DNA from 3 places in the Nonomuraea sp. NPDC003214 genome. Region 1 is predicted to be linked to each of the others. Evidence: riboswitches for the same ligand, from Rfam matches in the RefSeq annotation. Region 1 holds a riboswitch; each other region holds the start of a gene.
What was found. A riboswitch is a leader RNA that binds a small molecule or an ion and turns the genes downstream of it on or off. The one in region 1 is predicted to bind cyclic di-AMP.
Positions count from the first base shown of each region.

Region 2: linked by a shared signal. The riboswitch ahead of ACWDXC_RS07480 (hypothetical protein) and the one ahead of ACWDXC_RS24425 (C40 family peptidase) in region 1 are both predicted to bind cyclic di-AMP.
Region 3: linked by a shared signal. The riboswitch ahead of ACWDXC_RS22250 (CHAP domain-containing protein) and the one ahead of ACWDXC_RS24425 (C40 family peptidase) in region 1 are both predicted to bind cyclic di-AMP.

Region 1 covers NZ_JBSFSX010000007.1:510,893-518,441, forward strand. Annotated here, with positions in the region: gene ACWDXC_RS24415 (M48 family metallopeptidase) at 1-1,352, opposite strand, end outside; gene ACWDXC_RS24420 (hypothetical protein) at 1,364-2,197, opposite strand; gene ACWDXC_RS24425 (C40 family peptidase) at 2,401-2,895, opposite strand; cyclic di-AMP (ydaO/yuaA leader) riboswitch at 2,972-3,131, opposite strand; gene ACWDXC_RS24430 (NlpC/P60 family protein) at 3,398-4,372, opposite strand; gene ACWDXC_RS24435 (NYN domain-containing protein) at 4,457-5,689, opposite strand; gene ACWDXC_RS24440 (response regulator) at 6,297-6,986, opposite strand; gene ACWDXC_RS24445 (ATP-binding protein) at 7,196-7,549, opposite strand, start outside.
Region 2 covers NZ_JBSFSX010000002.1:527,255-534,803, reverse strand. Annotated here, with positions in the region: gene ACWDXC_RS07505 (DUF4032 domain-containing protein) at 1-484, shown strand, start outside; gene ACWDXC_RS07500 (roadblock/LC7 domain-containing protein) at 596-973, shown strand; gene ACWDXC_RS07495 (hypothetical protein) at 978-1,757, shown strand; gene ACWDXC_RS07490 (hypothetical protein) at 1,800-2,171, shown strand; gene ACWDXC_RS07485 (alpha/beta fold hydrolase) at 2,216-3,064, opposite strand; gene ACWDXC_RS07480 (hypothetical protein) at 3,195-3,989, opposite strand; cyclic di-AMP (ydaO/yuaA leader) riboswitch at 4,158-4,290, opposite strand; gene ACWDXC_RS07475 (DUF5302 domain-containing protein) at 4,457-4,657, opposite strand; gene ACWDXC_RS07470 (CBS domain-containing protein) at 4,753-5,196, shown strand; gene ACWDXC_RS07465 (rod shape-determining protein) at 5,240-6,208, shown strand; gene ACWDXC_RS07460 (hypothetical protein) at 6,214-7,158, opposite strand; gene ACWDXC_RS07455 (AAA family ATPase) at 7,155-7,549, opposite strand, start outside.
Region 3 covers NZ_JBSFSX010000007.1:52,348-59,896, reverse strand. Annotated here, with positions in the region: gene ACWDXC_RS22260 (RNA polymerase sigma factor) at 1-410, opposite strand, end outside; gene ACWDXC_RS22255 (YciI family protein) at 1,196-1,633, opposite strand; gene ACWDXC_RS22250 (CHAP domain-containing protein) at 1,787-2,494, opposite strand; cyclic di-AMP (ydaO/yuaA leader) riboswitch at 2,507-2,644, opposite strand; gene ACWDXC_RS22245 (Gfo/Idh/MocA family protein) at 2,759-3,712, opposite strand; gene ACWDXC_RS22240 (aldo/keto reductase) at 3,765-4,580, opposite strand; gene ACWDXC_RS22235 (hypothetical protein) at 4,678-5,631, shown strand; gene ACWDXC_RS22230 (DUF6716 putative glycosyltransferase) at 5,628-6,794, shown strand; gene ACWDXC_RS22225 (alpha-2,8-polysialyltransferase family protein) at 6,773-7,549, opposite strand, start outside.

The DNA.
Region 1 (7,549 bases):
TGGGAGGCATAGAGCACATATTCCACCGCATCTGGCGACAAGTCGGAAATATTGGCTGTTGCCAGGCGTTTCTGCATCGCGACGAACGTCGCCGGGTCGCCCGTCAGGTCCAGGGCGTGCGCGTCGGCCCTGGCCTCGATGTGGCGGCTGATCACGTTCTGCGCCGGGCCGGACAGGAACGTCGCCAGCGTCATCAGCCCCAGAACCACGCCCACCGCCCGGGGATCGGTGATCGGCGCGCCGCCCGTACGCCGCCGTGCCGCTCCGAACACCAGGAACAGCAGGACCGCCCCCAGCGCCGCGCCGAGCGCCCCGACGAGCGTGCCGTGCAGCACGTCGCGGTTCTTCGCGTGGCCGAGCTCGTGCGCCACCACCAGCTCCACCTCGCGCGGCGGCGCCTTGAGCAGCGTGTCGTAGACGACGATCCGGCGCGTCGCGCCGAACCCCGAGACGTAGGCGTTCAGCGCGGTCGTCCGGCGCGAGGCGTCGGCCACCAGCACGTCCTCCACCGGCACCCCGTCACGCTCGGCCATCGCCATCAGGTTGGCGCGCAGCGGCGAGTCCGGCATGGCGTGGAAGTCGTTGAACACCGGCTCGAACACCACCGGGTAGACGAACGACGCCCCCACGGTCAGCGCGAACGCCCCGGCGGCGGCCGGGATCCACCAGCGCCGGATCCGCCGCGCCAGCGCCACCACGGCCAGCACCATGACGGCCAGCAGGGCCGCGTTGATGCCGACGCTCTTGAGCCGGTCGCCCGTCCAGGCCGCCCAGTCCTGCGTGGACAGCCCGAAGTCGCGCAGCGCGCCCTCGAACCACATGCCGAGCGGCCACCGCACGGCCTCCTCGATCACCGTGAGCACGAGCACGCCCAGCAGCACCCGCGCCCACCACGGGCCCCGCAGCCATCCCAGCAGCCTCGCGCCGAGCGGCGTGGCCACGAGCAGCCCGGCGAACACCAGCGTGACGCCCAGCGACAGGTAGCTCGGCACGCTGGTGGCCGCGTCGAACGCCTGCGAGCGGGCGATCTCGGCGGCGCCGAAGTCACGCGCCGGGTCGGGCGTCACCTCGGGCGCCCCGGCGGGCAGCGCCGTCCACGGCGTCGTGAACGCCACCACCCCGGCGATCACCGCCCCGAGCACGGCCAGCCCGGCCCCGGCCTCCCGCCGCAGCCTCGCCTCACGCCCGCCCCCGTCGCCGGCCCCGTCCCCGGCCGCGTGCCCGTCCCCGGCCACGTCCTCGTCCCCGGTCTCGGGCGACGGCTCGGCGAGGTCCGCCCCCTTCAGGGCTCGGGAGGCGGGCGGGCCGACGTCCTGTTCGGTCGTCTCGCGCCGTTCCTGCCGGTCGTCCATGTCGCGTCCCCTCACGCCAGTCGGTCCCGGACGTACGCGCGCCACAGCCGGGTCAGCGTGCCCGCCGAGAGCCCCAGCGAGGCCAGCGCCCGGCCCACGCCGTACGTCTGGGCATCACGGTAGAGCCTCACCAGGCTCTTCTCACCCCAGCGCGCGGCGACGAGGCGACACACCAGCCAGGCTTCCTGGTACGCGCGGGCGAGCCGGCCCGCTTCGGCCCCGGGGACGAAGTCGGCCGCGTCCGGCAGATCGGACGGCGTCCGCCCGGCCCGCACCTCGGCGGCCAGCTCGGCGGCGGCCACCTCGACGGGCAGCCCGGCGTCCCGGTAGGCCACGTAGTCGGCGAAGCCCTCGTACAGCCAGACGGGCAGCCCGTCGGTCCCGGCGGCCACGTGGGTCAGCTCGTGGGCCAGCACGACGTCACGCCCGACCGGGGTGAGACGGGCGAAGTGCTCGGGCACCACGATCACGCGTCCCCGGTCGGCCACCGCCGCCAGCCCGTCGACCGACGCGACGCCCGCCAGCGCGGCGGCCTCCCGCGCCGAGGCGGGCACCAGGACCACGGCCCGGACGTCGCCGCCCAGCACTCCGCCGACCCGCCGCCCCGCGGTGTCGGCCCGGCGCGCCAGGTCCGCCAGCAGCCCGGGGGGCGCGTCCTGCCCGGCGACGAGCGACCGCTCACCGCGTACGACGTCGAGCCCGTCGCCCCAGCGCGCCCGCACGCCGGCGAGCACCCCCGCCTCGGTGGCGGCGCCTCCCGGCCCCGGGACCGCGCCGGACCCACCGGCCAGGAACGCCGCGACAACCAGCAGCACCACCGGCACGACCCGCCGACGCCCCCGCACGAGCACCCTGCCGGGCGCGCTGCCGGGCGCTCTCCCGGACGTGATACCGGACGTGCTGCCGGGCCCATTTCCAGGTCCGCTGCCGGACCCCTTGTCGGACACGCTGCCCGATCGTAGCCGCCGTTCCTGAGCGTCGGCCCGGTCCGGAGCCCGGGAAGGCCGAAGGCCCCGTCCCGGGGCGGGGACGGGGCCTTCGGCGCAGGTCACAGACCGGGACGCACCGCGCCGGCGAACGACGCCTTGCGCCAGCCGCGCAGCTTCTCGACGCGCACGCGCTGGCCCGTTCTCGGCGAGTGGACCATCTTGCCGTCGCCGACGTACATGCCCACGTGCCCGAGCCCGCGGAAGAACATCAGGTCACCCGGCTGCAGGTGCTTGTAGGAGACCTTCTTCCTGATGCGCGCGAACTGGCTGTTCGTCACGCGCGGGATCTTCACCCCGGCCTTCTTCCAGGCGTACTGGACGAGGCCCGAGCAGTCGAACGACCCGGGGCCGGTGGCGCCGTAGCGGTACGGGTCGCCGATCTGCTTCTTGGCCACGGCCACGGCCTTGCGGGCCTTGGCCTTCTGCCGAGCGACCTTGGCCACCTTCGACGACTTGACGGACTTCTCCGTCTTTGTCACCGCAGTGGTGGCGAACTCATTCGTCGTCGCCGCCTGCGCCGTCGGGGCGTGGACGACCAGACCTCCGGCCGTCACGGTGATCAGCGCTGCGCCACTCAGGGCGAGACGGGACAGACGGGGGTTGTGCGAGAGGGTAGACAGGATTGCTCCTAGGGGCTTCCACGAACGCCTACCGGGTTAGCTGACGGATTCGGGCCTGGAAGTCGCCCTACGGCGCTGAACGCGCCGATTCACCCCTGATCACCGCGTACGGGATCGCTGGGTCCCCGGCTCCGTGCCTCCTGGCTGCACGGACTCGGCAGGCCACCGCCGCGTCTTCGCGCCTCGGGGGCGCTGGCCGCGGTGACCGGCGGATGGTTCTTTCTGTCGAACATCGGGGGACCCGATGGTGACCGGCGGGCGTCCTGGCTGGAACGCCGCGACGCCAGAAGTTACGCCGAAAAGTCACGTAATGGCAAAGCCTGAGTAAGCGAGTAAAGATCAGACACGCCGGGAGTCAGGCCCTCATCCCCCGCCGGAGCAGCGGGTTTCGTTACCCAAGTGTGACCCTCCTCACACTTGGGCCGACCCCGTCTTGTCAGGGACGTACGGCGCCCACGAGACGGCGCCCGTACGACGAGAGTGTGACCACCTTCACCACGTCACCCGTCTGCGGCGCGTGCACGATCTTGCCGCCGCCCGCGTAGATGCTCACGTGCCCGAGGCCCTCGCTGAAGATCAGGTCGCCGGGCTCCAGCGCGTTGAGCGACACCTTGCGACTGGCGCCCCACGACCACTGCTGCCAGGTCGTGCGCGGCAGCGACACGCCACCGGCCCGCCAGGCGGCCTGCGTGAGCCCCGAGCAGTCGTAGCCGCCCGGCCCGGTGCCGCCGAACACGTACGGCTTGCCGACCTGCGCGTACGCGAAGCGCAGCACGGCCGCCGCGTTGCCCGAGGCGGGACCCGTGTACTTGAGGCCGGTGCTGTTGGGATTGCCCGCCTTGTACGCGCCCAGCCGGTCGAGGAGCTTCTTCTGGTCCTTGATGAGGTCCAGGATCTCCGCCCGGTCCTTCTTGACGGCGTCCCGCTCCTTGTCGGCCGCGGCCAGCGCCTCCTCGGCGCGGTCACGGTCGGTCTTCAGCCCCCGGTTGGCCCGGTCGAAGGCGGCGAGCTTCTGGGTGCGCTCCTGGGCGAGCTGCCCGCGTAACGCCATCCCGTACAGCAGATCGGCCGGATCGTCGCTGGTCATCATGCTGGGCAGGGTCGAGAAGTCGCCCCCCAGCTTGTACGTCTCGACGGCCATGTTGACGACCTCACCGCGCAGATCCGCGACGGTCGCCAGCTTGCGCTTGTACGTGTCGTTCAGCCGGCTGTAGCGCGCCTTGGCCTCTTTGTACTTCTCGGTGGCCGTGTTGTAGCGGTCCACGACCTTGTCGGCCTTGTCGTTGAGCTTGTCGAGCTTCGCTCTCGCCTGCGCGAGAGTCGGCTTGGGATCGGCCAGCACCCCTCCGACGGGGGTCATCACCAGTCCGAACACCAGACCCGCGGCCAGCGGCACCCGGCCCAACCTCACAGCGTCGCCTCCCAGGGGATCATCCTCGGGGCGAAATAGTACAGAAGTGGCGAGTAATCCTCACCTAAACGCCATATTCGTCATCTATGCGCGACCGAGCCGCCTCAGCAGCAGCGCGGACGGCACGGGCCTGGCGCCCATCCGCCTGACGGACTCGGCCACCTCGCGGTCGGAGGAGACCACGGCGATCGCCCGGCCGGGCGGCTCGGCCCGGACGAGCTGGCGGATCAGGTCGTCGGCGATCTCGCCCGGCGCGCTGAACAGCACCCGCACCCCGCGCGGCGCCACCACCTGCACCGGAGAGTTGAGCTCGGCGCCGTCGAACACCACGGTCACCTCGACGCGCGTCTGCGCGACCAGCCCGCCGAGCCCGGTCATCAGGCGGGCGCGCTGGTCGGCGAGCGTGAGCGTGCCGTAGCCGGACTTGGTCACGTTGTAGCCGTCGATGATCAAATGCACCTGCGGCAGCGCCAGAAGCTGATCGAGCAGCTGCGGGTCGTCGTCGGCCAGCGCGCGGGCGGGCACGCCGCGCACACCCGGCCGCTCACCGGTGAGCGCCGCGACCGAGTCGGCCGGCCGGCTGATCATGGTGGGCAGCGCCAGCTCCCTGCGCAGCCCCGCCGAGGCGTCCTGCAACGCGTCGAGCAGCACCCGGATGCGCGCGTCCTCGACGCTGCGGCCCTCGCGCGCGGCCCGGCGCGAGGCTTCGAGCTGCTTCTCCACATCGGCCAGGCGCTCACGCAACCGCCGCAGCTCCGACTCCCCCGCGCTGCCGGCGGCCGTGGCCGCGTGCCTGGCCTCCTCTGCGGCCTGCTCCATCTCCTCGGCCCGCCGCACCGCGCCCTTCGCGCGCTCGCGGGCCTCGTGCAGCTTGCGGCGCAGCTCGGAGTTCTCGCCGCGGGCCGCCTTCAGCTGCTCGCGCAGCCGCTCGGCCTCCTCCTTGGCCGCGCTCTTCTGCGCGGCGAGCTGCTCACGCAGCCGGGAGACGACCTCCTCGCGCTCCGACCCCTCGGCCGCGGCGGCGGACTGCTCCAGATCCGCGCGGGCCGACTCCACCATGTCGGCCCAGCCGGGCGGCCGCGTGAGATAAGCCGCGGCGGCGACCAGCACCGGATCGGCGGCGGGCGGCACGTTGCCCTCGGCCAGCGAGGCCACCAGCTCCGGCCAGCCGGAGGCCACCGACTCGGCGACCACCTCACGGAACTTCTTGTCGTTCTCCAACTGCGCGGCGATCGGCGCACTGCCCAGCCGGGCGCGCTTACGTGGGTCGAACTTGGCGATGCCGCGCAACGGCGCCGGCACCGCCACAGCGGGCATCGAACCGAGAACCTGGGCCGCGAGGTCGACCACATTGAGCCGCACCTGCTCGGGAAGCGGGCGAGACAGGCCTTCACCCGCTGAACTCATCCCACTGTCCCTTCATGACATGCCCTTTCAGACAAGGGTACGGCTGCCCGCTACCTGTCCGTAACGGCCACCCATGATGGGACAAGCGCTCGTCCAACCCTCGCGCCCCCACACGCCGCCCCCACAGGCCCAGCGCACCGCCCTCCGACCCGCACAGGCCCGACCACAGCACGCACGGAGTCGGACACGGCCCCCGCCGGGTCGGACAGACGCGGCCCGCCCGGGTCGGACACGGCCCCCTCCCCCCTCCCGGGCCGGACGCAACACCCCGGGCCCCGCACCCCTGCGCCCGGCACCCACGGACCCGGCACCGCACCTCCGGGCCTGGCACGGCACCCCCGAACCTGGCACGACCCTCGGGGACCCGACGCCCACACGCCAGCCTCGGCACGGCGCCTCAGCCCCGCCCCCAAATCCCCGCTCCCAGCCTCGCCTCCGGCCGGTACGCCTCACGGACCGGTAGCCGCCTGACTCCTCCGTCGCGACAGAACCCGGGAAAGCTGGAATCCCAGCCCAGTCAGCTCGCGTCGTAGACCAGCAGCGCGATCTGGACCCGGTTGTTCAGCGCCAGTTTGGTAAGGATGCGCGAAACATGCGCCTTGACCGTGGGCACGCTCATGTACAGCTCGCGGCCGATCTCCGCGTTGGAACTGCCCCGCCCGACCGCCAGCGCCACCTCACGCTCGCGCTCGCTGAGCCGGGCCAGCAGCCCGCGCGCCCGCTCGGCCCGTCCGGAAGCGCCGCCGTGCGACACATGGGTGATGAGCTGCCGGGTGACGGCGGGCGACAGGATCGGCTCCCCCGCGGCCACCTTCCTGATCGCGGCCACGAGCTCGACGGGCGGGATGTCCTTGAGCAGGAACCCGGCGGCACCCGCGCGCAGCGCCCGCAACACCTGCGCGTCGGCGTGGAACGTGGTCAGCACCACCACCTCCGGCGGCGCCTTGGTCGCCCGCAGCGCCTCGGTCGCGGCCAGCCCGTCGACGCCGGGCATCCGGATGTCCATCAGCACCACGTCGGGCCGGTGCTCGGCGACCAGCGGCGGCACCTGTGCCCCGTCGCCCGCCTCGCCCACGATCTCGATCCCGTCCACGCCGCCCAGGATCATCGCCAGCCCGGCCCGCACCAGCGCGTCATCATCAACGATCAGCACCCGGATCGACCCAGCCGCCGATCCGGCCGTCGGCCCACTCCTTGACTCGCTCATGGCCCCGCCTGTCGCCCCTGTCAGCCCGCTCATCGCCCCGGTCGTCACCCCGCTCTCCGCCCCGCTCATGGCCCCGGGAGGTGGTCCAGCGACCGGCCCTGGAACCCGCTGTAGGAACGATCCGGAGTTCGGTTCGGCGGTTGCTCCGAGGATCGGTCCGGATGCCGGGCGGGACGTCGGCCCGGGGACCCGGCCCGGGATCGGGTCCGTCATGCGCTCTCCTCCGGGCAAGGCCACGGCAGCCAGGCGCGCACCACGAACTCGCCGTCCGGCGTCGGCCCGTGCTCCAACCGGCCGCCTGCGAGCTCAGCCCGCTCGGCCAGCCCGATGAGCCCGGCACCGGCCCCCGGGATGCGGGCGGCATGCCGGGACCCGAGCGCGTTGTGCCTGGACCCCAGCGCGTTGCGTACCTCGGCCGACAGCCCACGCCCCGGCGCACCCGTCACCGTCACGGTGGCCGGTGCCCCGCCTGCATGCTTGCGCGCGTTGGTGAGCGCCTCCTGCACGATCCGGTAGACGTTGCGCCCCAACGCCTCGGGCAACCGCTGCCCTCCGTACGGCGC
Region 2 (7,549 bases), on a different contig from region 1:
GCAGCGCATCCGGCGGCTCAACCTGCTCGGCTTCGACGTGGCCGAGATGATGGTCCGGCGCAAGGTCGGCACCGGGCGGCTCATCGTCCGCCCCAAGGTCGTCGACGCCGGTCACCACCAGCGGCGGCTGCTCCGGCTGACCGGCCTGGACGCCGAGGAGAACCAGGCGCGGCGGCTGCTCAACGACCTCGACGGGTTCCGCGTGGCCAAGGGGCTGCGGCACGAGGACGAGGCCATCGTGGCGCACCGGTGGCTGGCCGAGGTGTTCCAGCCCACGCTCGCGGCCATCCCCGCCGAGCTGCGCGGCAAGCTGGAGACCGCCCAGCTCTTCCACGAGATCCTGGACCACCGGTGGTACCTGTCGGAGGCCGAGGGGGGCGACGTCGGGCTGGCGGCGGCGGTCAAGTCGTACGTGGACAACGTGCTGGTGTTCAAGCCTGACGAGAAGGCTTTACTGCCGGACGAGACTCCGAATATGAATTAAATTCCACAATGGCACGATAAATCCGTCGCGGTTGGGTTTTTCTTACTCCGGGCCATATAGATCCTTATCTTGTGGAAATTGCTGTCAGTCCGCTCTCCCTAAGCTGATCGCGTGCTGGGACTGGACGGCTGCCTGACCGAGGTCATGGCGATACCGGGAGCGCTGGACGCGATGCTCGTGGACCACACGAGCGGCATGGCGGTGGCCGCCAGCGCCATCCCGCCCGGCGCGGACGCGGAGAAGTCCGCCGCCGCGCTGACGGAGACGCTGCGCGCCACCGTCGACGGGCTGGCGCGCGCCTGCCCGGGCGACACCGTGCGCGTCGAGGACGTGCTGATCACCACGGACAAGGGCCACCACCTGCTGCGCCCGCTGGACACGCTCTTCGACGGGCCGCTGGTGATCTACGTCCGGCTGGACCTCGAACGCGCGAACATCGCCCTGGCGCGGCACCGGCTGCGCGCCATCTCCGCCGAACTGCTGGCGTGACGGCATGCCACCCCTGGACACGCACCTGGCCGGACTGGCCCGCGAACGCTCCACGGGCGCGCTGCGGGTCGGCCGGGCCGGCACGATCTACCTCGACGCCGGGCGGATCACGTACATGGAATGCGCCCGCACGCCGGGCGCCGAGCGGCTGCTCGCCTCCCGGGGGCGCGTGTCGGAGGCCGCGCTGCGGCGCACGCAGGCCGACGGCGGGTGCGAGCGGCTGCTGCGGGAGGGGCCGGTCACGCTCGGCGAGCTGCAGTACTGCGTGCTCGGCGCGGTGCTGGACGCGGCGTTCTTCCTGCTGCCCGCGGCGGGGCCGCGGCCGAAGTTCCGGCCGGGCGAGCGGCACTGGCTGGGCGGGCGCTGGTACTTCGACGTGGCGGGGCTGGTGCGCGAGTGCGCGCGCCGCCGCGCCCACCTGGCGAGCGTCTGGCCCGACGCCGCCGTCGACACCGCACCGGTACGGGTCTCGCCCCGGCTGCGCGGGCAGGGCGTGACGCTCACCGACGTGCAGTGGGAGGTCGTGGTCGCCGCCGACCAGGAGGCCACGCCGCTCGACCTGGCCAGGCGGCTGGGCCGGACGGGCTACGCGGTCATGCTCGCGGTGCGGCGGCTGGCCGCGGCCGGGCTGCTGCTCCCCGACGAGCGGGCCGCCCTGCCCAGACGCGCCAAGCGGCAGCCGAAGCCGGGCCCGCAGGGCGCCGGGGAGCCCGCGGAGCCCAGGCAGCAGGTGGACGTGGCCCTGCTGCTGCGGCTGAGGAAGGCGCTGGAAGAACTGGCGTGAGGACCGCTCACGCCGGGACGATCACAACGAACGGAGGACGACATGGCCGGCATGGACATCTCGCTCAAGGAGATGATGACGATCGACGGCTCGATCGGCGCGGCGATCGTCGACCACGGCAGCGGCATGGCGCTGGGCACGCTCGGCGGCTCCAAGGACCTGGACCTCCAGGTGGCGGCGGCCGGCAACACCGAGGTCGTCAAGGCCAAGCTGCGCACGATGGACTCGCTCGGGCTCAAGGACGCGATCGAGGACATCCTCATCTCGCTCAGCGGCCAGTATCACATCATCCGGCCGCTGACCGGGCGCGGCGGCAAGGGCCTGTTCCTCTACCTGGCCCTCGACCGGAGCCGGGCCAACCTGGCCCTGGCCAGGCACCAGCTCCGGGCCATCGAGGAGAAGCTGGAGGTCTGAGACCCGGTGGCTCGTGCCCGGGGCGCGGCGGGCACGAGCCACCGTCACACGCGGGAGGTGAGCCGCGTCACGGCGGCGACGATCTCGGGCCAGAGCGGGCGGGGAAGGTCGTGCCCCATGCCAGGGAACGTCAGCAGCTCGGCCCCATCGATGGCCGCCGCCGTGGCGCGCCCGCCCTCGACCGGGACGAGCTGGTCGTCCTCGCCGTGCACGACCAGCGTCGGCACCTTGACGGCCGCCAGGCCCTCGGTGCGGTCGCCGGAGGCCATGATCGCGGCGAGCTGGCGGGCCGTGCCCGGCGGGTCGAAGCAGCGGTCGAAGGCCAGGCCGGCCAGCCGCAGGACGCGCTCGCGGTCCATCTCGTAGCCCGGCGAGCCGATCACCGACCAGGTCTTGAGCGCCTGCGCCAGGACCGCCTCCCGGTCGGCCGGCGGCGCGCCGAACAGCACCGCGCCCGCGGCCTCGGTCGGCGGGGCGACCGCGGGGCCGGTGGTCGACATGATCGAGGTGAGGGTGAGCACCCGTTCCGGGTGGCGCACGGCCAGCGTCTGGGCGATCATGCCGCCCATCGACGCGCCCATGACGTGCGCCGCGGGCCAGCCGAGCGCGTCCATGAGCCCGGCGGCGTCGTCGGCCATGTCGTCCAGCAGGTACGGGGCGGCGCCCCGGAAGTCGGGCACGCCCGCCTCGTGGAAGTGCGTGGACAGACCGGCGTCGCGGTTGTCGAACCGGACGACGTGATGCCCCTGGCCGGCCAGGGCCGTGCAGAGGTCGTCGTCCCAGTGGATGAGCTGGGCGCCCAGCCCCATGATGAGCAGGAGCGGGCGCCCGTCAGGTGAGCCGAAGCTCTCGTAGGCGAGGTCGATGCCGTTCGCCGAGGCGTGGGTGGTCACGGATACTAGAATTACCTTCTAATTCGTCCCGCGTAAAGCACGCCCGGCCACCCATGCGGAAGGCTCAGGCGCCCGGCCGGGGGACGGCTCGGACGCCTGAGCTCCTTGCTGGGTCAGCTGCCCGTCAGGGTCAGCGGCCCATCAGCTTGCGGAGCCGGTCGCGGCCGAGGATCACGCCGCCACCGGCCAGGGCGAGACCGCCGGCCAGCACGGCGCCACCGACGCCACCGGTCTCCTCGCCGGCCGCCGCGGCGGCGGGCTTGGAGCCGCCGCCCGCGGGGCGCTCGCTCGCGGTGTACGCGGCCGGAGCGACGCCGCCGCTGCCGGGAGCCTCGACGCGGGGCTTGCTCTCCTCGGTCTTCTTCTCCGCCAGGATGGTCGGCGGCTGGGCCGGGTTGCGGTCCACGCGGGACCAGGCGCCGGTCGAGAAGGCCACGGGGTGGTTCTTCTTGCCCACGCCGTCGCCCCACTTGGTGATGACGTACTGGACCTCGATGTGGCCCTTGCCGCCGTTGCCGTCGACCATCAGCGTGCTGGAGTTGAACTTGCCGCCGGTCAGCTCGGCGAACGTCTTGGCGTCCAGGTCGAGCATGACGCCGTTGTTGGACGGGTTGCCGGGACCGCGGTCACCCACGAAGAAGGGCATCTTCTTGCCCTTGTAGACGACGTAGCCCTCGGTCATCAGCGGCCAGCTCGGGCTGGCGGCCAGGCCCTTCTGCATGGGCTTGCCACTGGCGGGCAGACCCGTGTCACCGGCGCGGCCGGAGGAGTCGTCCCAGAAGTAGGACGCGGTGGTCGCGCCCTTCAGCAGCACCTTCTGGCTCTCGTCGACGTCGGCGTGGGCGGCGCCGGCCCCGAAGGCGAGGGCGCCGGCGGCGGTGGCGGTGAGCAGGGCGAAGGAACGCATGCCGATACGAGCAGACATGAAAAAGTAAAGTCCTTTGTTAGGCAATGGGGAAAAGCGCTCACTCAGAAGGGCGTAGCCGGGCAGAACGCCAAACGGTCGCTACGCGGAGCGCGAGAAGTTCGGGGAAGTGGTGCCGCTCAGTGGGCGCGGGCTGGGGGTACGACGCAGCGGTACATCACAGGTAGGGTGTCCTCTCCATCTCGCCTACCGGGTTAGCTGACGGGTTCGGGCGTGGAGATGCCCTACCGGCCGCGAAGGGCCGGATTCACCCCAGAAGTTGGGTCCCCGGTTCCCGTGAGGGATTCGGCGCCAGGTGGCCGCCTCTTCCTGGTGAAGGGCTAGGTCACCACCTGGTAACGCCACCCAATGTATATGCCAAACCGGACAAACGCAAAGGTAACACCATGAATCAGGCGAAGATCTACCTAGGAGGGTCAAGAAAAGGGGGGCACGGCATTGCCGTACCCCCCTGAAACGCCAGGATCTCAGCCGCCGCTCTTGCGCCTGAAAGATCGCTTGCTGGCAGCCGGCCCGTGTGCCCCGTGAATCTTCGCGGCGTCGGCGCCCCTGCCACCCGCGCTCGTGCCCGCGGCCTGGTTGCGCTTGCGCTCCAGCGCCTCGCGGAACTTGCGCTTCATCTCGTCCTCGGGAGTCTCGCTGACTTCCGGCTCCGGTGTTTCCGCCATGGAGGACCTCCTGGTGTTGAGGGACGTACACAGCTTCGCACGATCGCCCACACGGCGCGAAACCGGGACGGCCGCCCAGCGGTTAGGGTGAGCCTGTGCGCGCACGCGATCTCGTCAGCGACTTCCCGACCGTGACGCTCGACACCCGCGCGGCCGACGCCGCCCGGCTGCTGGCCGAGCACGGGCTGCCGGGGCTCATCGTGCTCGACGACGACGGCCGTCCGCGCACGATCCTGCCCGGCACCCAGGTGCTGCGCCTGGCCGTCCCCCGCTACTGCCTCGACGACCCCGCCCTGGCCAGGGTCGTCGACGAGGAGCACGCCGACGCGTTCATGCGCGGCCTCGGCGAGCGCACGGTCCGCGAGACCCTGCCCGAGCAGCCGCGCGAGCTGCCCATCGCCGACGGCGACGCCACCCTGCTGGAGCTGGCCGCGCTCATGGCCCGCACGCACAGCCCGCTCGTCGCCGTCGTCGACGACGGCGCCCTGCTGGGCGGCGTCACGCTCCAGGCGCTGATGGGCCAGTCGCTGCCGCACTAGCTCCTTGGTGTTGCCTTGACCCGATGGCGGGCAGATTCCGGTCATGGTGAGCCCGCTCGGCCGGGATCTCGCGATCGATCTCGGCAGTGTCAGCACCCAGATCCACGCACGAGGCCGGGGCATCGTGCTCAACGAGCCCACGGCCGTCGCGCGAAGTCCCGAGACGGGCCGGGCCGTCAGGTTCGGCGCCCAGGCCGTCTGCTGCGGCGACACCTGCTGGCCGGTGCGCGGCGGCATGCCGGGAGACCCCGAGCTGGCCCGGCTCCTCATCCGCCACTTCGTGCACAGGGTGCACAAGTTCACCAGGCCGCGCCTGGTCATGGCCCTGCCCGACGGCTGCTCGCCGATCGTCGCGCGGACGCTCGGCGACCTGGCGTACGAGGCCGACGCGCGCGGCGTGGTCCTCGTGCCGCACGCGCTGGCGGTGGCCCTCGGGGCCGGAGTGGCGCTGGACGAGCCCGCCGGCGCGATGGTCGTCGACATCGGCCCCGGCCTCACCAGGATCGCCGTCCTGGCGGGCGGCGACGTGGTGACGGCCGCGTCCACCGGCGTCGGCGGCGACGACATGAACCGCGCCATCGCCCGCCTCGTCGAACACCGGCACGGCATCCTCATCAGCGAGAGCGAGGCCGAGGCCGTCAAACGCGACGCCGGCACCGCCTGGAAGCCGCTGCACCGCCAGGTCCTCGTCCACGGCCACGACCCGGAGACCGGGTGCGAGCGCGTGGTCACGGTCCCGGTGCACGACCTCTACGAGGCGACCAGGCAGCCGGTCGACGCGATCGTCCGGGCCGCCGCCCGCGCCGTGGAGCACTGCCCGCCCGAACTGGCCGCCGACCTCGGCGAGCGCGGCGCCACCCTCGCGGGCGGCGGCTCCCTGCTACGCGGCCTGGCCCGGCGGCTGCGCACCGCCCTGGCCATCCCGGTCCGCCGCGCCGACCAGCCGGTCGAGACCGTCGCCCTGGGCCTGGCCCGCTACGTCGACCGCCGGTGGCCCGGACGCACGCCCTAGCCGGTCTACTCCTGTGAGGCCGTGCGCAACGCCCGGTAGAGCAGGCGCGGGTCGCCCAGATGGTGGCGCAGCAGCTTCTCCAGGCCGCCGATCGGGACGAGGTTCTGCGGGGCGCGCGGGTCCTTGTAGTCGACGCCCGCCAGCGGCGGCAGCGCCAGCGTGAGCTCGTCGGCCAGCCGCGTCACCTGGGCGGGCTCCAGCTCGGCGCTCGCCTCGCACCGCGCGATCCCCGCCCACGGGGTCGAGGACCGTACCGGAAGCCGCACGTACCAGGCGTGCCGCCGCCAGCTCGTCCCCATGAGGAACACCGGCGTGCGCTCCCCCGGCGCGAGCGCCGACACGACCGCCGACTGCGGCGGCGGCAGGTAGGCGGTGTGGTGGGTCTTGATGTAGCCGACCGTGTTGGGCAGGTGGGTGCGCCCGCGCAGCGGGCCGTCGACCAGCAGCAGGTCACTCGTGCCGGCCCGGTGCCTGACGGCCAGGTCCACCTCCAGCTGGGTCACCTGGCGCTGGAGCGCCAGCGACAGCTCCTCCATGCTGGAGTCGGCCGCCCGCCCCGGCCGGTAGACGGCGTGCGCCGTCTTGACCTCCGGCGCGTACGGCGACGCGCTGATCAGCGAACGGCCGACCTCGATCGCCGCCAGATCCGCGCCGCCCGGCCCGCAGCGGACGATGCCCGCCGCGAACGAGGCCGCGATGCCCGGCAGCGGCATCGGCGCGTCGGCGTCCGACACCCACACGCGGGCGTCGATCCGCCGCACCCCGTCGGCCACCAGCAGCGTGTCGGGCGCGTCCACGCCGGGGCCCGGCCGGACGGGCTTCCAGTCGGCCACCGGCCGCTCGACGTCCAGGATCAGCTCGGCGCTCGTCGTGCCCAGCTCCGACAGGGCCTCCACGGCCAGCGCCGCCGCGTAGCCCGGATCCCACGGGTCGACGGTGAACCCGGTCATGGGCCCACCCGGCGCACGTGCGAGCCCTCGGTGTCGCGGCTGACCTCGAACCGTACGGGGACGCGCTCCGCCAGCGCCGGGACGTGCGTGACGACGCCCACCATGCGCTCCTGGCCCGAGGCGAGCCGTTCGAGCGTGGTGGCCACCGTGTCGAGCGTGGCGGGGTCCAGGGTGCCGAAGCCCTCGTCCAGGAAGATCGACTCCAGCCCGCGGGCGACCGTGCCCGACAGCGCCAGGGCCAGCGCCAGCGCCGCCTGGAACGTCTCGCCGCCCGACAGCGTGCGAGCGCTGCGCCGCATCCCCGCCTCCGCGTGGTCGATCACCTCGATCTCGCTGCGGCTGCCCAGAACGAGCTCGTACTGCCCGTCGGACAGCTCCCGCAACGTGTCGG
Region 3 (7,549 bases), 460 kb from region 1:
GACAACCCGCCCAGCACCCGCAACGTCAGCGCCACCCGCGCCTCCGTCGACAGCACCGGATGGCACGCCGTGAAAACCAGCCGCAGCAGGTCGTCCTCGATCTCCTCGACGCCCGGCAGCTCCGTCTCGTCGTCCAGCTCCCGGCCCAGCTCGACCAGCTTGCGCTCGAACCGCTCCCGCCGCCGGATCATGTCCACCGCCCGGCGCTTGCCCACGGTCATCAGCCAGGCGCCCGGATTGCGCGGCACCCCCTCCCGCGGCCACTGCTCCAGCGCCGCCACCAGCGCGTCCTGCGCCAGCTCCTCCGCGAGGCCGACGTCACGCACCATCCCGGCCAGCCCGGCGATCACCCGGGCCGCCTCGATGCGCCACACCGCCTCAATGGCCCGATGAGTCTCCGACGCTGTCACCCGCCCATGACAACAGCCCCGCCCACCCCCTCGCAACCCGAGCGCCCTCCCGTGGGACGCACCCCTCCCACCACGCGGCCCCGCCGCTTCGTGGGGGCACGCCTCCCTGAGGCGGCGGCTTCCCATGAGGCGGCGGCTGCGCCGCGCAACGCGGCCCACAACCCACCGACGCCGCCCAGCCCACCAGCGGGGTCGGACCGTCCGGGGTCCGGGCGGCCGGTGGGGCCGCGCCCCCGGACCGGGGCACCGGAGGGGATGGGTCCGGACCGCCGATGGGGCCGGGCCATCCGGGGTGCGCGCCGCCGTTGGGGCCGCGCCCCTGGGGCCGGGCCCAACTGAGGGGGCGGGCCCGGGGGACCGGTGGGGGTGGGCCGTCCGGGGCGTGGGCCGCCGGTGGGGTGGGGCCGCCTCGGCGGAGGCCGCCAGAGGGCCGGATTGCCTGGGGGCCGGTGGGTTGGGCCGTCCGGGGCGTGGGCCGCCGGTGCGGTCGGGGCCGCTCCGCCGGGGGTCGCCGGTGGGGTGGGGCCGCCCCGGCGGGGCCACCAGAGGGCCGGACTGCCCGAGGCGCCCCTTCCGGGGGCCCGCCCCCTCCCGGGGTTGCCGCCATCCTGGGGCTTCCGCCTGCCCGGCGGGGTGCGGCCTTCGGGGAGGGGGCGCCGCTTCCGGGAGTCACCCTTCCGGGGTTGCCGCCACCTGGGGCTTCCCGCCTGCCCGGCGGGGGCGCGGCCTTCCGGGAGGGGCCGCCGCAGCGCGCCGCCTCCCACTGGGGCGCCGCTCTCGGACGGTCAGGGCTCAGGTGGGGAGTCGAGGGTGGCGCGGAGGGTGGCGTGGCGTTGGGCGGTTTCGGGGGTCAGGGAGGTCTCGGGCATGTCCGAGGGGTCGAAGACCTGCCAGACGTCCAGGCCGATGCCGTCGTGGCCGGGCGGGACGGGGACGCGCAGGGCCCATTCGAGCGCCTCCTCCCGCGACTTGACCTGGATCAGCCAGAAGCCGGCGATGAGCTCCTTGGCCTCGGCGAACGGCCCGTCGATGACGCGGGCCTTGCCGCCGCTGTAGGCGATCCGGGCGCCGCGCGAGCTGGGGTGGAGCCCTTCGGCGGCCAGCAGGACGCCGGCTTTCACGAGCGACTCGTTGAAGGCCGTCATGTTGTCGACGAGCTCCTGGCTCGGCAGGGCGCCGGCCTCGGTCTCCTCGCTGGCCTTGCCGACGATCAGGAATTTCACGGTGCGTTCTCCTCGTCCAGGCGGTGAAGCGGGCTCCCGGCGAGCCTGCCACACCTGTGCGTCGTCCCGGAGGGGGCCGGATCGACACGGGGAGGGGAGGAAACGCGGAAGCGCGCGCCCGGGGGAGGGGCGCGCGCTTCGCCAGGGGGAGGGTCAGGCGGCGTACGAGGGGTAGCCGTAGCCGACGACCTGGGACTTGGGCCGGACGCGCTCCTCGACCTTGCCGTTGCCGGTGTTGCCCTCGATCGTGGAGATCGTGCCGTCGCCGTTGTCCTTGACGACGAAGCCGACGTGCTGGATGGCGCTGATGCTCTTGCTGCCGTTCCAGGCGAAGAAGACGACGGCGCCGGGCTTGGCCTCGGTGCCCCAGCGGTCGTTGGCGGCGAACCACTTGGCGTGGGTCACGGTGTAGGCGTCCCAGCCGACCTGCGGGCGGGCGCCGGTCTGCTCGCCGACCCAGGAGACGAACATGGAGCACCAGGGGGCGTTCAGGTAGGCGCTGGGGTTGCCGCCGTCGCGGGCGACGGTCTCGAGGGCGCGCTTGGAGCTGGCGTACCACTGCTGGAACTTGGTGCCGCCGCCGTAGGCGTTCTCGGAGGTGCCGACCTGGGCCTTGGCCAGGGCCAGGACCTGGGAGGCGGTGACGTTGACCTGGTTGGCGCCGGCCCTGGTCTGCGTGGACTCGGACATGGTCTGGGTCTCGACCTGGTGGCCGGGCTCGGCGGCCTGGGCGGGGAGTGCGGTGGTCATCCCGGCGCCGAGTCCGGCGGCCAGGACGGTTGCGCCGAGGGTGGCGCGGAGGGAGGCGCCGGCGCGGGGGTGAAGCTTCTTCGGGGCACGGGTAAGACGGTGCTTCGCCATCGAGGGGATTACTCCTTGCTTCCATGCCGCTTACCGGGTTAGCTGACGGGTTCGGGCGTGGAAGCTGCCCTACGGCACACAAGGTGCCGATTCACCCCAAAGGACATGGGTCCCCGGTTCCGCGCAAGGCGGATTCAGCGGTCACAGGACGATCCTGTGAGTGTCGTGCGATGGTTGGCAACGACCGGACAAACCGGACGTAAGCCGCGAATGCGCCATAAGGTAATACATCCGCCAAGGCATTACAAGTCGATAAAGTCGCAGCTAGGCGAGTTGCCCGCGCGCGTCGGCCAGGAGCCCCATCATGGCAAGGGATTCGTCAAGGGGCATGATCGCGCTCTCGGTCCGGTTCTCGGCGAGCGCGTCCCGCACCTCGCGCAGCTCCCCGGCGTAGCCGTTGTCGGCCGGGTCGAGCTCGTGCTCCTCGGTCTCCATCGACGGCCCGCTGAGCACCACCCGCCGGGGCGCCCAGAACGGCGCGTCCAGGTCGGCGCGCATCCCGGTGCCCACGATGCTGGCCGAGTTGGGGAAGTGCGCGAGCAGCGAGGTGTCGACCAGCGCCCGCCGGCCGCCCGGGTAGACGAGCACCCCGCCCGCCTCCGCGTCGACCCCGTTGGGCGCCAGCGCGCCCGTCAGGTGCATGGACTCGGGCATGCCGAGGAAGAGCTGGGCCAGCCCCAGGGGATAGATGCCCAGGTCGAGCAGCGCGCCCCCGCCCAGCTCGGGCGCCCACAGCCGGTGCGCGGGATCGTACGGCAGCGCGAACCCGAACGAGGCCCGCACCGAGCGGATCTCGCCGAAGCGCGGGTCGTCCTTGAGCATGCGCACCAGCGGGTTGAACCGCATCCACATGGCCTCCATCAGGAAGACCCCGGCCTCGCGGGCCAGGCGGACCATGCGCTCGGCGTCGGCCAGGCTCGCCGCCAGCGGCTTCTCGCACAGCACCGCCTTGCCCGCCGCGATCGCGGCCTCGGCCACCTCCAGGTGCTGGGCGTGCGGGGTCGCCACGTAGACGGCGTCGACGGCCGGGTCGGCGCACAGCTCGGCGTAGGAGCCGTAGGCGGACTCGGCGCCCAGCGTCGCCGCCAGCGCCTTGGCCCGGCCCAGGTCGCGGGAGCCGACGGCGGCCACCCGCATGCCCGGCTCCGCCGCGATGACCGCCCCCACGGTCCTGGCGATGCCGCCCGTCGCCGCGATGCCCCACGCTAGATCTCGCACGCGGAAGATCGTACTGATTCATCCGCGGACGCGAAACCTGCCCGGTTTCACCTCACGGGAACACGTCCGGGTCCGGGCCCAGCCGGCGGCCCGCGTTCAGGGCGCCGATGGCGGCCATGTCCTCCTGGTCGAGCGTGAAGTCGAAGACCGCGATGTTCTCCTTGATCCGCGACGGCGTGACGGACTTGGGGATGACGATGTTGCCGAGCTGGATGTGCCAGCGCAGCACGATCTGCGCGGGCGTGCGGCCGTGCTTGTCGGCCAGCACCGCCAGCGCGGGCTCCGACAGCAGCCCCTTGCCCTGCCCGAGCGGGCTCCAGGCCTGCGTGAGGATGCCGTTCTTGTCGTGGAACTCGCGCAGCTCGCGCTGCTGGAAGTACGGGTGCAGCTCGATCTGGTTGATGCACGGCGGCACGTCGGCCTCGTCGAGCAGCCGCTGCAGCGTCTCGACGGTGAAGTTGGACACGCCGATGGCCTTGGCCCGGCCGTCGCGGTAGACCTTCTCCAGCGCGCGCCACGCCTGGACGTACTTGTCCTGCCGCTGCGCCGGCCAGTGGATCAGGTAGAGGTCGACGTAGTCGAGGCCGAGCCTGCCCAGGCTCTCCTCGAAGGCCTGCTCGGCGCGGTCGTGGTCGTTGTTCCACAGCTTCGTGGTGATGAACAGCTTCTCCCGCGGGATGCCGGAGGCGCGCACCGCCCGCCCCACACCGGCCTCGTTGCGGTAGAGCTTGGCGGTGTCGATGTGGCGGTAGCCGCATGCGAGCGCGGTCGTGACCGCCTGCTCCGCCTCGTCGTCGGGCACCTGCCAGACGCCGAGCCCCAGCTGCGGGATCTCCACGCCGTCTCTGTATAGCCGTAGCGAGTTCATACCCTCCATTGTTCACGTGCCGTTCCGAGCGGCTTAAGCCGCCCGGGCTAGCTTGAAGCGGTCGTGAACGGGCCATCACCTGGCTGGGAGAACATCAGTGGTCAAACGGGCGTCGGCCTGGGTGGAGTCGCCGCTCCAGATGCTGTGCGCCGTCGAGGCCCACCATGCCGGGCTGCTGGGGCCGTCGGCCGAGGTCGTGCCGCGCGCGGGGCTGCGCGCGCTGCGGGTGACGCGGCGCGAGCTGCGCCGCCTGCCGCTGCCCGGCGGCCTGGAGCTGGCCGAGCCGCGCGAGCGCATGCCGCGCCGGCCGTCGGCCGTCGGTGACGCGTTCTCCGGCAAGGTGCAGCTGCGCTGGCTGACGGCCCATCCGGGCCGCGTCGTCGTGGTCGACGACGGGCTGGCCACGATCCGGCTGCTGGAGCTGCTGGCGGCGGGCCCGTACCGGCCCCTGCTGCGGGCGCGCGCGCACCCCGGGCTGCTGCGCACGGCGCTCGGGCTGGCCGCGGCCCTCAGGCTGCGCGCCGGCCGGGTGACGGTGTTCACCGCGCTGCCGGTCTCCCGCGAGCTGGACAAGGCGGTCACCGAGGCGGGCGTCGACCTGGTGCGCCACGACTTCGCCTGGCTGCGCGGCCAGCCGCCGAGCGACCCCGGCCCGGCGGAGCGCACCGTGGTGCTCGGCACCTCGCTGGTGCGCAACGGGCTGGTGCGCCGCGACCGCTACCTGACCTGGCTGACCGAGCTGGCCGCGCGCGAGCCGCTCGCCTACTACCCGCACCGCCGCGAGGACCCGGTGGACGTGGCGCTGATCCGGGAGCGTCCCGGCATCACCGTGCACGAGGCCGGGCTGCCCGCCGAGCTGCGGCTGCGCGGCCTCGACCCGGGGCAGCGGGTGCTCAGCCTGCCGTCCACCGCGATCTCCTCGCTGCGCGTGCTGCTGAGCCCGCGCGGGGTGGCGGTGGAGCCCGTCGAGGTGCCCGACGACTGGTGGACCAGCAGAGCGGCCCCCGCTCTGCGCTCGCATCTGACGGAAGTGACAGGAGTGACCGGGTGAGGGTGCTGGCGATAGCCGACTCCGACTCGTATCTGAAATGGGCGGCCTGCCTGCTCGGCGACCTGCCGGCGGGCTGCGCGAGCGACCTTGTCGTGGTGCGCACGCCGATCGCGCCGTCGGCCGACCAGATCGCCGCGGCGGTGGGCGAGCTGCCCGCGCCGCCGGTGCTGACGGCCAGGGCGGTGCGCCGGCTGGCGGAACGGTCCAGGCCGGACGCGATCCTCGTGGCGTGCACCGGGCCGGTGGTGGACGTGCTCGTCTCGGGCGTGCTCGACGGGCTGCGGCCCCGGCCGGTGTTCGTCACCGGGCTGCCGGGCATCTCGGTGCCGGCCACGGACAAGGCGTGGATCTACCGCAGCGGCTGCGACCTGTTCGTGGTGCACAGCGAGCGGGAGGTGGCCGAGTTCGCCGCCGTGGCCGCCCGGCTGGGCGGGGGAGGGGCGGTCGGGCTGGCCAGGCTGCCGTTCCTGCGTCCGGCCCCCGGGCGCGGCGGCGGCGACCGGGTGGTGTTCGCCACCCAGGCCAAGGTGCCGCGCGCCCGCGAGGAGCGTGAGCGGGTGCTGCGCGGGCTGGCCGAGCTGGCCGCGGCGCGGCCCGACCTGGACGTGGTGGTGAAGCTGCGCGCCCTGGAGGACGAGCAGCAGACGCACCGTGAGCGCCACCACTACCAGCGGCTCTGGCGGGAGCTGGGCGAGCCGGGCCGGCTGCGGTTCGAGGCGGGCTCGATGCGCGAGCACCTGGCGCACGCGGCCGGGTTCGTCACCGTCAGCTCGACGGCCGCGCTGGAGGCGATCGCGCAGGACGTGCCGCTCATCGTGCTCAGCGACTTCGGCGTGAACGCCGAGATGATCAACCTGGTGTTCGAGGGCAGCGGCCTGCTCGGCACCCTGGACGACCTGGCGCGCGGCGACTTCCGGCGGGCCGAGCCGCGCTGGACGGCCGCCAACTACTTCCACCCGGCCGGGCGCGACGACTGGACGGGCCTGCTGACCGGGCTGGTCGTCGCGAGACCGAGGGTGCCGGCCAGGTCGCTGCTCGACGGGCCGGAGCACGCCGCGGCCCGCCGCCGCGCCCGGCTGCGGGTCGAGGTGCCGCCGAACATGCTGCGCGCGGGCCGGCGGGCCGAGCGGCGGGTGCGCCGCTACCTGAAGGCTCTCACCTGAGACAGCTTCCTGCGGAAGCGGCCCATCGCGCTGGGCCGCTCGGCCAGGCCGAGGCTCTCCAGCCGCTTCCTCTTGAAGTAGCGCGGATCGAACTCCAGCGTCTCCGGCCGCAGCTCCGGGTAGGCGTCGGCCTGCATGCAGTAGCCCACCGCGCGCACCAGCGCGGTCACGTCCAGCCGGGGCGGCGCTTCCACGCTCCCGTCGGCCGACAGCCGGGGCAGCAGCGCGTCGGCGATCGTCGCCGGGATCCGGTTGCTGTTCTCGTACGGGGCCAGCCGCTCCAGCACCAGGCCGGTGCCGTACGTGGCCACCGGCAGGCTGAAGTAGCGCCGCGCGGTCATCAGCGCGGTGGAGAAGCAGCCGACGACCAGCTCCGGCCGCAGCGCGGCGAAGCACACCTCGGCCGGCACGCTCTCCCCGGCCACGATCAGCCGCACGCCGAGCGGCTCGGCGGCGGCCCGCAGGAGCTGGGCGTGCCGGCGGCCCGCCGCCGGGTGCGGCTTGAACGCGACCGTGGTGTGGCCGCGCGCCGCCAGGCCCCGCAGCATCGCCTCGTGCAGCTCCGCCTCCTCCTGCGGGGTGACGATGTCCAGCGCCGACAGGTACTGGCCGAGGATCAGCGCCCCGGCCGCCATCATGTCCGGCGCCGTCGCCGCCACCTCCCTCACCACCGCCAGGAACGCCTCCTGCGGCAGCGTCTCGGCGGGCACGCCGTACTCGCTGAGCAGCAGCGGCTCCAGACCGGGCACCAGGTC